One region of the Sinorhizobium sp. BJ1 genome, then DNA from elsewhere that is predicted to be linked to it. Evidence: predicted binding sites of a transcription regulator. Region 1 holds the regulator's gene; the other holds the start of a gene.
The links. Region 1 encodes PhoB, which activates phosphate uptake and scavenging genes when phosphate is short. Its sites were predicted from a motif close to TGTCATNNANCTGTCAT; they were not measured.
Positions count from the first base shown of each region.

Region 2: a site for PhoB is predicted at 5,541-5,557, ahead of CO676_RS12355 (DUF2794 domain-containing protein). Genes of this name have one in related genera too.

Region 1 is NZ_NWTH01000001.1:366,676-374,537, reverse strand. It holds gene argF (ornithine carbamoyltransferase) at 1-533, opposite strand, end outside; gene CO676_RS01835 (aspartate aminotransferase family protein) at 604-1,803, opposite strand; gene CO676_RS01830 (GcrA family cell cycle regulator) at 2,215-2,733, shown strand; gene phoB (phosphate regulon transcriptional regulator PhoB) at 2,867-3,550, opposite strand; gene phoU (phosphate signaling complex protein PhoU) at 3,598-4,308, opposite strand; gene pstB (phosphate ABC transporter ATP-binding protein PstB) at 4,365-5,180, opposite strand; gene pstA (phosphate ABC transporter permease PstA) at 5,194-6,516, opposite strand; gene pstC (phosphate ABC transporter permease subunit PstC) at 6,513-7,862, opposite strand, start outside.
Region 2 is NZ_NWTH01000007.1:70,744-78,605, forward strand. It holds gene CO676_RS12335 (ABC transporter ATP-binding protein) at 63-788, shown strand; gene CO676_RS12340 (ABC transporter permease) at 785-3,340, shown strand; gene CO676_RS12345 (Bax inhibitor-1/YccA family protein) at 3,553-4,290, shown strand; gene CO676_RS12350 (GNAT family N-acetyltransferase) at 4,408-4,965, shown strand; gene CO676_RS12355 (DUF2794 domain-containing protein) at 5,116-5,526, opposite strand; gene CO676_RS12360 (thioredoxin family protein) at 5,868-6,641, opposite strand; gene acnA (aconitate hydratase AcnA) at 6,850-7,862, opposite strand, start outside.

The DNA.
Region 1 (7,862 bases):
TTGTAACCGAAGCGTGCCGAGCCTTCGATCAACGAATGGAGCACGTTGTTGCCGTCGCCCGTCCAGGCGATCGTCTTGCCTTTGACCGGTCCGCGATGCTCCTCGAAGGTCATGATATCGGCCATGATCTGGCAGGGATGCGTGTCGTCGGTCAGGCCGTTGATGACCGGAACGGTCGCGTGCTCGGCCAATTCCAGCAGCCGGCGATGATCAGTCGTGCGGATCATGATCGCATCGACGTAGCGGGACAGCACCTTGGCGGTGTCGCCGATCGCCTCGGCGCGGCCGAGCTGCATTTCGGTGCCCGACAGGAACAGCGTCTCGCCGCCCAGCTGCCGCATGCCGACATCGAAGGAAACGCGGGTGCGGGTGGACGGCTTCTCGAAGATCATCGCCAGCATCTTGCCGTCAAGCGGCTTCTCGGCCGTTCCGGCCTTGGTCGCCGTCTTCCGCAGGAGTGCATCGTCGATGATCGTGCGCAGGTCGGCGCTTGTCATTGCCGAGAGATCGAGGAAGTGTCTAGAGGCAATCATAAAGCGATATTTCCTGTCATAAACCGGTAATCGACCATACTATCCGCGCCGCTTTCAACCCGTCGCGATCTCAAGCCGCGGCCGTGCCGCTCTTGGCCCGGACCGTTTCGGCAGCGCGTTCAAGCCGCGCCAGCCCCTCTCGTGCCTCGGCGGCAGTGGTGATCAACGGCGGCAACAGCCGCAGCACGTTTTCGCCAGCCGGCACGGCGAGCAGCTTCTCGGCCCGGATCGCCTTCAGCACATCGGCGGACGGCACCTTGGCCTTGATGCCGAGCATCAGCCCGTCGCCGCGGATCTCCTCGATCACATCCGGGAAGCGGTCCTTCAGCGAGGCAAGCCCCTGGCGGAACACGAGCGCCACGTCCCGGACATTCTCCAGAAAGCCTTCGGCAAGGACGACGTCAAGCACCGCATTGCCGACGGCCATCGCCAGCGGATTGCCGCCATAGGTCGAGCCATGGGTGCCGGCCACCATGCCGGCAGCCGCCGCTTCGGTCGCCAGGCAGGCGCCGAGCGGGAAACCGCCGCCGATGCCCTTGGCAACGGCCATGATGTCCGGCTTGATGCCGGACCATTCATGGGCGAAGAGCTTGCCGGTGCGACCGACGCCGCACTGGACCTCATCGAGGATCAAAAGCAGGCCGAACTCGTCGCAGAGCGCACGCAGCTCCTGCATGAACTCTTTCGGGGCCAGGCGAACGCCGCCCTCGCCCTGGATCGGCTCGATCAGGATCGCCGCCGTCTCGTCGTTGATCGCGTTCTTGACGGCGGCAAGGTCGCCGAACGGTACCTGATAGAAACCGGGGGCCTTCGGGCCAAAACCCTCGATATACTTCTGCTGGCCGCCGGCCGCGATCGTCGCAATGGTACGGCCGTGGAAAGCGCCTTCGAAGGTGATGACGTGGAAGCGCTCCGGATGCCCCTTGGCGAAATGGTGGCGGCGCGCCGTCTTGATCGCGCATTCGAGCGCTTCGGCACCGGAGTTGGTGAAGAACACCCGATCGGCAAAGGTCACGGCCGTCAGCCGCCGCGCCAGGCTCTCCTGGCCGGGAATGTCGTAGAGGTTCGACACATGCCAGAGCTTCTCGGCCTGGCCCTTGAGTGCCTCGACGAGATGGGGATGGGCATGACCGAGCGAATTGACCGCGACGCCGGCTGCAAAGTCGAGATAGCGCGTGCCGTCTTCGGCGATCAGCCAGACGCCCTCGCCTCGCTCGAAACGCAACGGCGCACGCAGATAAGTGTCGTAGAGCGGCGTTGTTGCGGCCATGGTCAGCGTCTCCTTCGTCCGTCGGCATTACGGGCATATCAGCCCGATAAAAATCAAAAATGCCGCCTTTCGGCGGCGCAGGCACTATTCCCATTTCGCGGCGCCATGTCAACAAAACCAAGGCTTGCAGCCACCTCCGCGAGAGAGATTCCGCAATGCGAAAAAATCGCCCAGCAGGGCTTGCAAAAATGCAACTATCCGACAGCAAGTTGGGGAAAACCGCAAAATCGATTCGGCGCGATTCCGGCGACTCTTGCCACGGAGTCACCCTGCCGGTAGGTTAATATTCAATTACTAGACGCATGCGGCGAACCTAGTCACCAAAATAGTTATCGCGTTGCAACTCCGGGGCTTTTCCGGAGAAGGGTGATGGATTCTGCCATCCCAACGCCGAGAACGGGGAGTGCAGAGATGAACTGGACTGACGAGCGAGTGGAAAAGCTGAAGAAGCTTTGGTCGGAAGGCCTGAGCGCGAGCCAGATCGCAGCGCAGCTGGGAGGCGTCAGTCGTAACGCGGTCATCGGCAAGGTTCACCGGTTGAGCCTGCCGGGCCGCGCCAAGGCCGGCGGAACGACCGCGACGGCTCGCCCCAAGCGGACGACTTCGGCGCCGCGCGCCCCGAACTACGCTGCGCGCGCCGTGACCCGGACCGTCACCCGCACTGCCGGCGCGACCGTACTCAAGGAAGAGGTCGCCGTCGACCTGGTGGCAGAGCAGGAGCTCTCCATTGACACGAACATCATCGTGCCGATGTCGCGCCGGCTGGAGCTTACCCAGCTCACCGAGCGGACCTGCAAATGGCCGATCGGCGACCCGCTCAAGGAAGAGTTTCACTTCTGCGGCAACGACTCGCCGGAAGCCTCGCCCTATTGCAGCTACCACGCGCGTCTCGCCTATCAGCCCTCGGCCGAGCGGCGCCGCATGCGCTGACGGTTGGCGATTGGTTTAGAGCTGAAGAAAGCACGAAGGGGTCCTAAGGACCCCTTCTCTCTTCGGGAAATCGGCAGTGTGCACTGGGACGACGTGCACTGGGACGGCGTGCACTGGGACGACAGCGTAAGCCTCAGCTTTCCAGCGAATAGCCGGCGCCGCGCACGGTCCTGATCACGTCGGGCATGTTGGAGAAATTCAAGGCCTTGCGCAATCGGCCGACATGGACGTCTACGGTCCGTTCGTCGACATAGATGTCGTGCCCCCAGACGCCGTCGAGTAGCTGTGAACGGGAGAAGACGCGGCCCGGCGAGGACATCAGGAATTCGAGGAGTCGGAACTCCGTCGGACCGAGCCGCACTTCGCGGCTGCGGCGGTGCACGCGATGGGTCTCGCGGTCGAGCTCGATATCGCCGCAGCGAAGCACCGTCGAGAGTACCTCCGGCTTCGCCCGCCTGAGCATCGCCTTCACCCGGGCCATCAGTTCCGGCGTCGAGAACGGCTTGACGACGTAATCGTCGGCACCGGTCGCCAGCCCGCGCACCCGCTCGCTTTCCTCGCCGCGCGCCGTCAGCATGATGATCGGCAGGCGTTCCGTCTCCGGCCGTTGCCGGAGACGGCGGCAAAGCTCGATGCCGGAGACGCCGGGAAGCATCCAGTCAAGGATCAGAAGGTCGGGCAGGCGTTCCTGCAGGCGAATTTCCGCCTCGTCGCCGCGAAGGATCGTATCGACCTCGAAGCCCTCGGCCTCGAGATTGTAGCGCAGGAGAACGCTTAGAGCTTCCTCGTCCTCGACAACTGCTATCTTCGGCAACATTCAGCTACGACTCCTTGCCTGGATTCATAGATTCGGGACCGCCTGGCTCAGTCGGTGACGGAACCCAGCGACGATGTCGTGTCGTCCTTCGGCCTTTCGCCTACCGGCTGGGCGCCCGTCGCCATGTAGTAGATCGTCTCGGCGATGTTGGTCGCGTGGTCGCCGATGCGCTCGATGTTCTTGGCGCAGAAAAGAAGATGCGTGCAGGGCGTGATGTTGCGCGGATCTTCCATCATATAGGTCAGAAGCTCGCGGAACAGCGACGTGTAGATCGCATCGATCTCCTCGTCGCGTTCGCGGATGCTGTTTGCCTTTTCCGGCGAGCGTGAGGCGTAGACGTCGAGGACTTCCTTGAGCTGCACCAGGGCGAGTTCGGCAAGATGCTCGAGGCCGCGCGCCAGCTTGCGCGGGATGCCGGAGCCGGCAACGGCGATGACACGCTTGGCGGTGTTCTTGCCAAGGTCGCCGACGCGCTCCAGATCGGCCGCGATCCGGATCGATCCCATGATCTCGCGGAGATCCGCGGCCATGGGCTGACGCTTGGCGATGGTAACGATCGCCTTTTCACCGATCTGGCGCTCGGCGTCGTCAAGGATGGTGTCATCCGAGATGACTTTCTGGGCAAGCGCCAGGTCGGAGTTCACCAGAGCTCGGACGGAGTCCGCCACCATCTGTTCGGCGAGCCCTCCCATCTCGGAAATCCGGCGCGTGAGATATTTCAGCTCTTCATCATAGATGGAGGTGATATGGGTGGACATGATCGTCGATCCTTGCAGGCGCGGTCAGGGTTGGCGTTGGGGCACGGCTTTCGGCATCAGCCGAAGCGGCCCATGATGTAGTCCTGGGTGCGCTGGTCATCCGGATTGGTGAACATCTTGTCGGTATCGTTCTCCTCGACGAGATTGCCGAGATGGAACATCGCGGTGCGCTGCGAGACGCGGGCCGCCTGCTGCATCGAATGGGTCACGATGACGATGGTGAAATTCGCGCGCAGCTCATGAATGAGTTCTTCCACCTTGGCGGTGGCGATCGGGTCAAGGGCCGAGCAGGGCTCGTCCATGAGGATCACTTCCGGGCTGACGGCAACGGCACGGGCGATGCAGAGGCGCTGTTGCTGGCCGCCGGAAAGACCAGTTCCCGGCTCCTGCAGGCGATCCTTCACCTCATTCCACAGACCCGCCTTCTGCAGACTGGTTTCGACGACCTCGTCGAAATCGGCCTTCGAGCGGGCCAGACCATGGATGCGCGGACCGTAGGAAACGTTCTCATAGATCGACTTCGGGAACGGATTAGGCTTCTGGAAAACCATGCCGACGCGGGCGCGCAGTTCCACCACGTCGATAGACGGATCGTAGATGTCGTCCTCGTCGAGAGTGATCCGGCCGGTGACGCGGCAGTTCTCGATCGTATCGTTCATGCGGTTCAACGTGCGCAAGAAGGTCGACTTGCCGCAGCCGGACGGGCCGATCAGCGCCGTCACGGTGTTTTCGCGAATATTCAGGTTGACGTCGAAGAGCGCACGCTTCTCGCCGTAATAGACCGACACATCCTTGCCGATCATCTTGTAGGGCACTGTATTCATTTTCTGATCCAGAGCTTTTTCGACTGCAGCTTCCGACATGATGTTCATAGTCCTTACCCCACTACCAGCGGCGCTCAAAGCGGCGCCGCAAGAGAATTGCGCCCAGGTTCATGAAGACGAGGAAGATCAGAAGAATGATGATCGCCCCGGATGTGCGCTCGACAAAGGCGCGCTCCGCCTCGTTCGCCCACATGTAGATTTGCACCGGCAGCGCCGTGGACGGCTCCAGCGGCGATCCCGGAAAATCGACCACGAAGGCGACCATGCCGATCAAGAGCAGCGGCGCGGTTTCGCCGAGGGCGTGCGCAAGGCCGATTATCGTTCCGGTCAGGATGCCGGGCATGGCAAGCGGCAGCACGTGGTGGAAAATCGTCTGCATCTTCGATGCGCCGAGACCGAGCGCAGCGGAACGGATTGACGGCGGCACGGCCTTCAGGGCGGCGCGTGTGGCGATGATGATCGTCGGCAGCGTCATCAAGGTCAGGACGAAACCGCCGACGAGCGCGGCCGATCGCGGCATGCCGGCAAAGTTTATGAAGACGGCGAGTCCGAGAAGGCCATAGACGATCGAGGGCACCGCGGCAAGATTGTTGATATTGACCTCGATCAGGTCGGTGAGCCGGTTCTTCGGCGCGAATTCCTCGAGATAGATCGAGGCGGCGACGCCGATCGGCAGCGACAGGACCAGGACGATCAGCATCATGTAGAGGGAGCCGATCAGGGCGACGCCAACGCCCGCCGCTTCAGGACGGCTCGATGCGCCGAAGGCAAAGATACCCGTGTTGAAGCTCTTCTTGAGTACGCCCGCATCGGCGAGCTCGTTCATCCAGGCAACCTGCTGGTCCTTGACCTTGCGGTTGGTCTCAGCGACCGAGAGATCGATCTGGCCCTTGAAAGCGGAATCGATGTTCGCCTCGGCAAGCAGCGTCACCGGCACCGTCTTGCCGATGATCGACGGATCGGCGACGACCATGTTGCGCAATTGCGTGCGGGCGCTGGCGGAGATCATGTCGGTCGCCTGCTTGACCAGAGGCCGCTTTTTCGCGTCGAGCCCGAGTTGCTTGACGAGCGCATCGCGGACGAGCAACGGATAGTTGGCCGTCATCAACTGCTTGGCGTCGGTCGAGCGCTCGTTCTTAGGATCGATGACCTTTTCGGAAAACTCGATCGGCAGCGTGATGGTCGTCTGCAGGAATGCCGTGTAGCCATTCGAGACGACCGTCGAGACGAGGAGCGCGAGGAAGAACAGACCGAGGACGATGGCGCTGATGCCATAGGCCCGGAAACGGCGCTCGGCAGCATAGCGGCGCTTGATACCGATGTCGCGGCGGGTTTCGGCAGGACGGGTGGAGACCCTTACCGTCGGGGAAGCAAGGTCGGTCATTCGTACTGTTCCCGGTATTTGCGCACGATATAGAGCGCGTAGATGTTGAGGCAGAGCGTGATTACGAAGAGCGTGATGCCGAGCGCGAAGGCGACCAAGGTCTGGGGCGACGTAAACTCCAGGTCACCCGTCAGCTGGTGAACGATCTTCACCGTTACCGTCGTCATCGGCTCGAAAGGCGTGAGTTGCATGCGCGCCGCCACGCCCGCTGCAAGCACGACGATCATCGTCTCTCCAACCGCGCGGGATGCCGTCAGCAGCAGCGCACCGACAATGCCAGGCAGGGCGGCGGGCAGGATGACCTTCTTCACCGTCTCCGAACGCGTCGCTCCAAGACCGAGCGAGCCGTCCCGCAATGCGCGCGGAACCTGCGTGATGATATCGTCGGAGAGCGACGAGACGAATGGTATCAGCATGATGCCCATGACGATGCCGGCCGTCAGTACGCTCTGCGCCTGGATGAAGTTCTGGTAGTTGCCGGTCAGGAGGCCGTTCAGTTGCGTCGAGATATCGCGCAGGAACGGTCCGACCGTGACGAGCGCAAAGAAGCCGTAGACGATCGTCGGGATGCCGGCGAGCACTTCGAGGAGCGGCTTCGCCGTCGAACGCAGCCGCGGGCTTGCGTACTCGGCCATGTATATCGCCGCGAAAAGACCAATGGGTACTGCAAACAGCATGGCGACGAAGGCGATATAGAGCGTGCCTCCGAGAAGCGGCAGGAGGCCGAACTGGCCCGAAGCGCCGCCGCTGCCGGCTGCCGCGAAACGAGGGTCCCATACCGTGCCGAAGAAGAACTCGAAGGGCGACACCATGCTGAAGAAGCGGCCCGCCTCCGACAACATCGAAGCGACGATACCGATGGTGGTGAGAATGGCGATCGACGAGGCAACGATCAGCGAAGCGAGCATCACGCGCTCCACCTGATTGCGGGCACGGAAGCGGGTGGTGATGTTGCGGATGGCGTACACACCGCCAGCAACGGCAACGAGCAGCACGACCGCGCTCATCAGCCAGCGACTGTAGCTCCGCATGGCGTTGAATTGCTGCGCAGCCTCGATCATGTACGGCTCGCCTTCGCCTGCCAGCGCTACGCCCTTGGCGGCAAGCGTTTCGCGCAGGTTGGCCGAGCCATTTTCAAGCGCGGCGACTTCGGGGGGGTCCAGGCGGAGGAGACCGCCGGCCACCGACTTCACCTGCCCGAGCGCGAGTTGAACCGTTGCCGCGCCCTGGCTCTTTACCGTCTCGGGAAGAGACGAGCGGATACTGGAATCGATGTAAAGCGGTGAAGCGATCAGCCACGCGGCAAGCACAAGTGCCGCCGGCAATATCGCCCATATGGCGACATA
Region 2 (7,862 bases), on a different contig from region 1:
TTCCTAAATCGGCAAGCAATCTTTTTGGTCATTCCATTGTCTTTCATATAGGGTCGTTCCGCGTGGCAAAAACCATCATCGAACTGAAAAATGCGGACCTGACCCTTGGAGAGGCAGCGGCCTCGGTGCATGTGCTGAAGGACGTGAGCCTTACCGTCAACGCCGGCGAGTCGGTCGGCATCGTCGGGCCGTCCGGTTCGGGTAAGTCCACCCTGCTGATGGTCATGGCCGGCCTGGAGCGGCTCGACGGCGGCGAGATCGCCATCGACGGCACGGCGCTGCACCGCATGAACGAGGACGAGATCGCCGATTTCCGTGGCCGCAATATCGGCATCGTCTTTCAGTCCTTTCATCTCATCCCCAACATGACCGCGCTCGAAAATGTCGCGGTGCCCCTGGAGCTTGCCAATGTTCGCAACGCCTTCGACGTCGCGCGGCGGGAGCTCGTCGCCGTCGGGCTCGGCGAGCGGCTGACGCATTATCCGGGGCAGCTTTCCGGCGGGGAGCAGCAACGCGTGGCGATCGCCCGGGCGCTGGCGCCATCGCCGAAACTTCTCATCGCCGACGAGCCCACCGGCAATCTCGACGCCGAGACGGGCCGGCAGATCACCGATCTGCTCTTTGCCGAGCAGCGCGAGCGCGGCATGACACTCATTCTCGTCACCCATGACGCCGCCCTCGCCGGGCGCTGCTCGAGGCAGGTGCGGGTCCGCTCGGGCGAAATCGTCTCCGGTGCCGAGGCCGCGCCTCTGGCCGAAGCGACCCGCCAGGAGGCCGCATCCGCATGAGCGCGGCCACAGCCATCCGCCGCCTTCGCCCGCTCCTCGCCCTACGCCTGGCGCTTCGGGAGATGCGCGGCGGTCTCAAGGGTTTCTATATCTTCCTCGCCTGCATCGCGCTCGGCACGGCGGCGATCGCCGGCGTCAACTCGCTGTCGCAGTCGATCAGCGCGACGATCGCTTCGCGGGGCCAGGAAATCCTTGCCGGCGATATTCGCTTCGAACTCAACAACCGCGTCGCGACGCCTGAGGAGCGCGGCTTCCTCGACGGGCTTGGCCACGTTTCGGCGTCCGCGGGGCTGCGTTCCATGGCGCGGCTTCCGGACGGATCGAACCAGGCGCTGGTGGAATTGAAGGCCGTCGACGGCGCCTATCCGCTTTATGGCGTGCTCGAAAGCGAGCCGGCCAGGCCACTTGCCGAACTCCTTGCGAAGCAGGGCAACATCTATGGCGCCATTGCCGCGCCCTTGCTCCTTGAACGCCTCGGCATCGCTCCGGGAACCGAGATCCTGCTCGGCAACGCGCGGATGCGCGTCAATGCCACGATCATCCGCGAGCCCGATGCGCTGTCGGACGGTTTCGGCTTCGCACCGCGGCTGATGGTGTCGGCCGAGGCGCTCGCCGCGTCCGGCCTGGTGCAGACCGGCAGCCTCGTCGAGCACAGCTACAAGATCAAGCTTGCCGACCCTTCGCGCGTCGCTTTGGCCCGCACGGAAGCGCAGACCCGCTTTCCGGCGGCCGGCTGGTCGATCCGCACCAGCAGCAATGCCGCTCCGTCGCTCAACGCCAACATCACCCGCTTCTCGCAGTTCCTGACGCTTGTCGGGCTGACGGCGCTGATCGTCGGCGGCGTCGGCGTCGGCAATGCGGTACGGTCCTATCTCGACGGCAAGCGTGGCGTCATCGCCACCTTCAAATGCCTCGGGGCGCCGGCCTCGCTGGTGGCGACGATCTACTTGGCGCAGATCCTGATGATCGCGTCGATCGGCATCGCCATCGGCCTCCTCCTCGGTGCATTGATCCCATTCGTGGCGGCGCAATTTTTGGCCGACATGCTGCCGGTTTCGACGTCCTTCGAGCTCTATCCCTCGGCGCTTGGTCTTGCGGCGCTGTTCGGATTCCTGACGGCGCTTGCCTTTGCGGTCCTGCCGCTCGGCCGGGCACGTCGCGTTCCGGCCACCGCGCTCTTTCGCCAGCAGGGTTTCGAGCCGAGCGGTTTTCCCGCCTGGCCCTATCTCGCGGGGGCGCTGATCTGCCTTGCGGCGCTCGCCGGTCTCGCCGTCGGGACGGCCTATGACCGCTACATCTCGCTGATCTTCCTCGGCGCGATCGCCTTCGCCTTCATCGTCCTGCGCGCCGTGGCTTTCCTCATCGGCTGGCTGGCGCGACGCAGCCCGCGCGTCCACTCGCCGGCCCTTCGGCTGGCCATCGGCAACATCCACCGCCCCGGCGCACTGACGCCATCGGTCGTCCTGTCGCTTGGGTTGGGCCTGGCTCTGCTGGTGACTCTCGCGCTGATCGACGGCAATCTGCGACGCGAACTGACCGGCGACATGTCGGACCGCGCGCCCAATTTCTTCTTCGTCGACATCCAGGGCCACGAGATCGACGGCTTCCGCTCGGTGCTGGGCGAGGCGATGCCGAAAGGCAAGATCATCGAGGTGCCGATGCTGCGCGGCCGCATCGTCGCTTTGAACGGTCAGGACGTCAACAGCCGCACCGTGCCGCCCGGCGGGCAATGGGTCCTGCGCGGCGACCGCGGCATCACCTATGCGAAGAACAAGCCGGAGAATTCGACGCTCACCGAGGGCGCCTGGTGGCCGGCGGACTACACCGGCGAGCCGCTCGTCTCCTTCTCGGCGGAAGAGGCCGGCGAACTTGGCCTGAAGATTGGCGACACGGTCACGGTCAACGTGCTCGGCCGCAACATCACCGCCCGGATCGCCAATTTCCGCAATGTCGAGTGGGAATCTCTTTCGATCAATTTCGTCATGGTCTTCTCGCCCAACACCTTCGCGGGCGCGCCGCATGCCTGGCTGGCGACGATCATCGACCCGGATGCTACGGCGGCCGAGGAAGCGACGGTGCTGAAATCCGTCACCAACGCCTATCCGACGATTACCAGCGTCCGCGTCAAGGACGCGCTCGACATCGTCAACACGCTGCTTGGGCAACTCGCAACGGCAATCCGCGCCGCCGCTGCCGTGGCGCTGATCGCCTCGGTGCTGGTTCTCGCCGGCGCGCTCGCTGCCGGAAACCGGGCCCGCATTCACGACGCGGTGGTGCTGAAGACTCTCGGCGCCACGCGGGGAACGCTGATCCGTGCCTTCAGTTACGAATACTTCATTCTTGGCCTGGCCACCGCCGTTTTCGCGCTGCTGGCCGGCGGCGTTGCGGCTTGGTTCGTCGTCAGTCGCGTCATGACGCTGCCCTCGAGTTTCCTGCCGGACGTGGCCGTCGCCACGGTCGCCGCCGCCCTCGTCGTAACCGTCGGCATGGGTCTTGCCGGAACCTGGCGCATCCTCGGCCAGAAGGCCGCTCCGGTGCTGCGCGAACTGTAGCGGTCGCGATTAACCGTAAATCACCCTTGTTTGATCGCCCAAACGCCCGGCTTTGCGCGATTCGGGCCGGCTCGGGTCTTGTGCGGCGCGGCTTTCATCATCATATTTGTCCACAGGCATGCTGGAGCCCCGCAGCGGCGCCTGGGCGTGAGCTGGTACAGACCCTTTGCTGCCCGACACCGTAATTCCAACCGGGGCTTAAAGAGGAAACAATGGCTGATCTCAGAAACTATCAAACCCGAATGTCGCCCGCCGGCGCTCAGGCGGGTGCCGTGATCGATGAAGGCCTTCGCGCATATATGCTGAAGGTCTACAACCTGATGGCCCTGGGGCTGGCGATCACCGGCGTGGCAGCTTACGGGACCTACGCGCTTGCCGTCTCCAATCCGGCATTCGCCCAGCTCATCTACGCCTCGCCGCTGAAGTGGGTCGTGATGCTGGCGCCTTTGGCGTTGGTCTTCTTCATGAGCTTCCGCATCAACTCCATGAGTGTTTCCGCCGCACAGGCGACGTTCTGGATCTACGCTGCGCTGATGGGCCTTTCGTTGTCCTCGATCTTCCTGGTCTTCACCGGGCAGAGCATCGTGCAGACGTTCTTCGTGACGGCCGCCTCGTTCGGGGCGCTCTCGCTTTACGGCTACACGACGAAGAAGGACCTGTCTGGCTTCGGCACGTTCCTGATCATGGGCCTCTTCGGCCTGATCATCGCGTCGATCGTCAACATCTTCCTTGCCTCGTCGGCCCTTGGCTTCGCGATCTCCGTCATCGGTGTTCTGGTCTTCGCTGGCCTGACCGCCTATGACACCCAGAAGATCAAGGAAATGTACTTTGAGGCCGATGACGTCGCGGTTGCCGGCCGCAAGGCCATCATGGGCGCGCTGACCCTCTACCTCGACTTCATCAACCTGTTCATGTTCCTGCTGCAGTTCATGGGCAACAAGAACGAGTAGTCAGGACCTGAATTGACGAAGAAGGCGGCTCCGGCCGCCTTTTTTGTTGCCCGGAATCTTGATCGATCCGGCCGCTTCATGCGAATGCTGCGGTAATCGTAACGACGAAAACCGACCATGACCTTCACGCTTCGCGACGCCGTCGCCACCGATCTTCCTGCGATCACCGAGATCTACAGCGAATCCGTCCTGAACGGCGTAGCGACCTATGAGGTGGCGCCGCCTTCCGAGGCGGAGATGGCGCTGCGCTTCACCACGATCACCGGCAACGGCTACCCCTATGTCGTGGCCGTGGACGAACGCGGCGCGGTTCTCGGCTACGCCTATGCTTCGGCATTCCGCACGCGCGCCGCGTATCGGTTCCTGGTCGAGGACTCCATCTATCTGGCGCCGGAAGCGCGCGGCAAAGGCATTGGCAAGGCCCTGCTCAAGGAGTTGGTCCAGCGCTGCACGACACTCGGCTTCCGCCAGATGGTGGCCGTGATCGGCGGTGCACACCCTTCCTCCATCGCGCTTCACGCCGCCCTCGGCTTCGAGCAGCAGGGGTTGATGAAGGCGACTGGCTTCAAGCATGGGCGCTGGCTGGATACCGCGATCATGCAGCTCCCGCTCGGCAAAGGAACGGACACCCTGCCCGCCGAGGGCGTCTACCCGGATACGCTCTATCGCAGCTGACGTTAGGATCGCCCCTCAGCCTGGCCCTCTCTCGCACGTGGGGGAGGGGACGTGAGCGTAGCGCGCTGTCACTTCGCCCCGCTTGCGGGGTGAAGGTCGCCGGCAGGCCGAATGAGGGGCAGCACGGGAACGACGTCGTAGAAACTCGCCTCACGTCTCGACGAGCTTCAGCACCTTGTTGAAGACCTTGAGGACCTGGGTGAGCTCATGGCCGCGCTTCAAGATTGTGCCCTGGGCGTTCAGAACGCTGTAGGTGCCCTGCTTGGCGGCAAGCTTCGGGTTCTTTTCGATCCGGTAGAGCGGGACCTCCCCGGCGCGTTTGAACACCGAGAAAACGGCACGGTCCTTCAAATGATCGATCGCATAGTCGCGCCATTCGCCCTCGCCGACCATGCGGCCGTAGAGTCTGAGAATCAGATCCAGCTCACGCCGGTGGAAGGTGACGGGCGGTGGATTCTTGGCTTGCTTGTATTCATGAAAATCGACGACCACATTGGATGTGGTCTGGCCCTGGTGACGCGTTTCGCCCTCCGGCAAATCCGATTCATCTGTCATCAGCAATACGGCCCTCTGATGTGTCAGGACCATGACAGTGTGCCTGACGAGAGACGAAATGCAAGCCGGAAGCTGTTGGTAAGGCGGGCAATTCTTGCCCTTGCCGCAATTCAGTCAAATCGCCGCCCCAATTCACCGCAAAACTCCGACCGCTGCCGGACAGAGTCGTTGCCACCGTATGTCCGGACAGGTCGTCATGCTGCGGGAGGTTTCCAAACGCGGACATGACCGGTTCGGTCCGGTAACTTCGAACCCTCAGCCCCAGCCCCTCGATGCTGCCGGGCCGAACCATCCTCTAGCCAATCGTCGGCTGCAATTCCGAATCAAAACGCCGTCGTCGGGAGCTGCTAAAGCCTGCCCTGCGGGCCGGCCAGAAGGGTTGCGGCGCCGATGATCGGGCCTGGCGTTTCCGCATTCTTCATCGATTGCAACAGGATGGCGCAGCCGCTGTTGCCACGCCCCTCGATCAGCACCGACGCGGGCAGCGTAAACTGGGCGGGCTTGCCGTCCCACATGCCGATGGTCTGGATATCCTTGACCGCGTGCCAATAGGCGATCTCTCTGCCTTTGTTCTCGCCTCTTTCGACCTTGACCTCCCTGGCCCGGTCGAAATAAACGACGACGACATTCGCCTTGCCCTCGCCGGCGCCGACCTTGATGGAGATTTCCTCGCCGCCGATCGAGGCATCGACCGGCACGGCAAGGCCGCCGCCGCTGGCGCTCATCGTCGCCAGACGGGTCTTGATCGCCTGCAAGTCGGAGCCGTTCATGTGGTCGCGGCCGTTCAGAACCACCTGGGGCGTGTAGACGCCGCTACGGCCAAGCATCCGGGCATAGGCATATTGCCGCTCGGTGTTCTCCTTGGTGGCGAGCGTGTCGGCCCAGCCGAGATAGTTCCAGTAGTCGACATGATAGGCGAGCGCCACGACCTCGCCCTCGTCGACGAGCGTCTTCAATGCGGCGTCGGCCGGCGGACAGGACGAACAGCCCTGGCTGGTAAAGAGCTCGACGACGCCCTTGAACGTCTTGACATTGTCTGCCGCCGCCGTGCCGCCGATGGCTCCGAAAAGCCCTATCGTCAGGGCCAGGCGGCGGATCATTGGCGTCGGTGCGAATGTCATGGCTTCACTTGGGTTTGTCGGGCGGGCGTCTTTCATCCGTGGAATACATTACATACGACGGCCCGGTTTCAACAGAAAGTCACGTTGGAGTGACCTGCCGCTCGGTTGGGGAAAACCGGCCTGTAGGCGCGCGCAGCATTCCGAAGCAGCAAAAAGCCGGGGCATCGGCTGATGCCCCGGCTTGATCCGTTGCGGTCAGGCGACCCGCTCAGGCCGCGAGATCGCGCAGAACCGTCTGCAGAATGCCGCCATTGTTGACGTAGGTGACCTCATCCAGCGTGTCGATGCGGCAGATGAGCGGCACTTCCTTCACCGAACCGTCGCCATAGGTGATCTTGGCGACGCGCTTCTCGCGCGGCTGGACGTTGGCGAGACCTTCGATCGTCACGACCTCGTCGCCTTTGAGACCGAGCGAATCCCAGGTCATGCCCTGCTCGAAGACGAAAGGAACGACGCCCATGCCGACGAGGTTCGAGCGGTGGATGCGCTCGAAGGACTGGGCGATCACGGCCTTGACGCCGAGGAGGTTGGTGCCCTTGGCTGCCCAGTCGCGCGACGAACCGTTGCCGTATTCGACACCGGCGAAGATGACCAGCGGAACGCCCTCTTCCTTGTATTTCATCGCCGCGTCGTAGATCGACATCTCCTCCTTGGAGGGATAGTGGATCGTGTAGCCGCCTTCCTTGCCGTTCGGGCCGAGCATGTGATTGCGGATGCGGATGTTTGCGAAGGTGCCGCGCATCATCACTTCATGGTTGCCACGGCGGGTGCCATACTGGTTGAAATCGGCAACGCCGACGCCGTGCTCGAGCAGATAGCTGCCTGCCGGCGATGCAGCCTTGATCGACCCGGCCGGAGAAATGTGGTCGGTGGTGATCTTGTCGCCGAAGAGCCCGAGGACGCGAGCGCCCTTGATGTCGGAGATTCCGGCGCCCTTCTTGCCCATGCCGACGAAGTAGGGCGGGTTCTGGACATAGGTCGACGCCTCGTCCCATGCGTAGGTCTGCCCGGCCGGAATCTGGACCGACTGCCAGTTTTCGTCGCCCTTGAAGACGTCCGCGTACTTGCTCGCGTAGAGTTCACGCGTCACGTACTTGAAGATGAACTCCTGGATTTCCTTGGAGGTCGGCCAGATGTCCTTCAAGTAGACCGGCTTGCCATCCTTGTCTTCGCCGATCGGCTCGTTAGTCAGGTCCTTCTGGACGGAACCTGCGAGCGCGT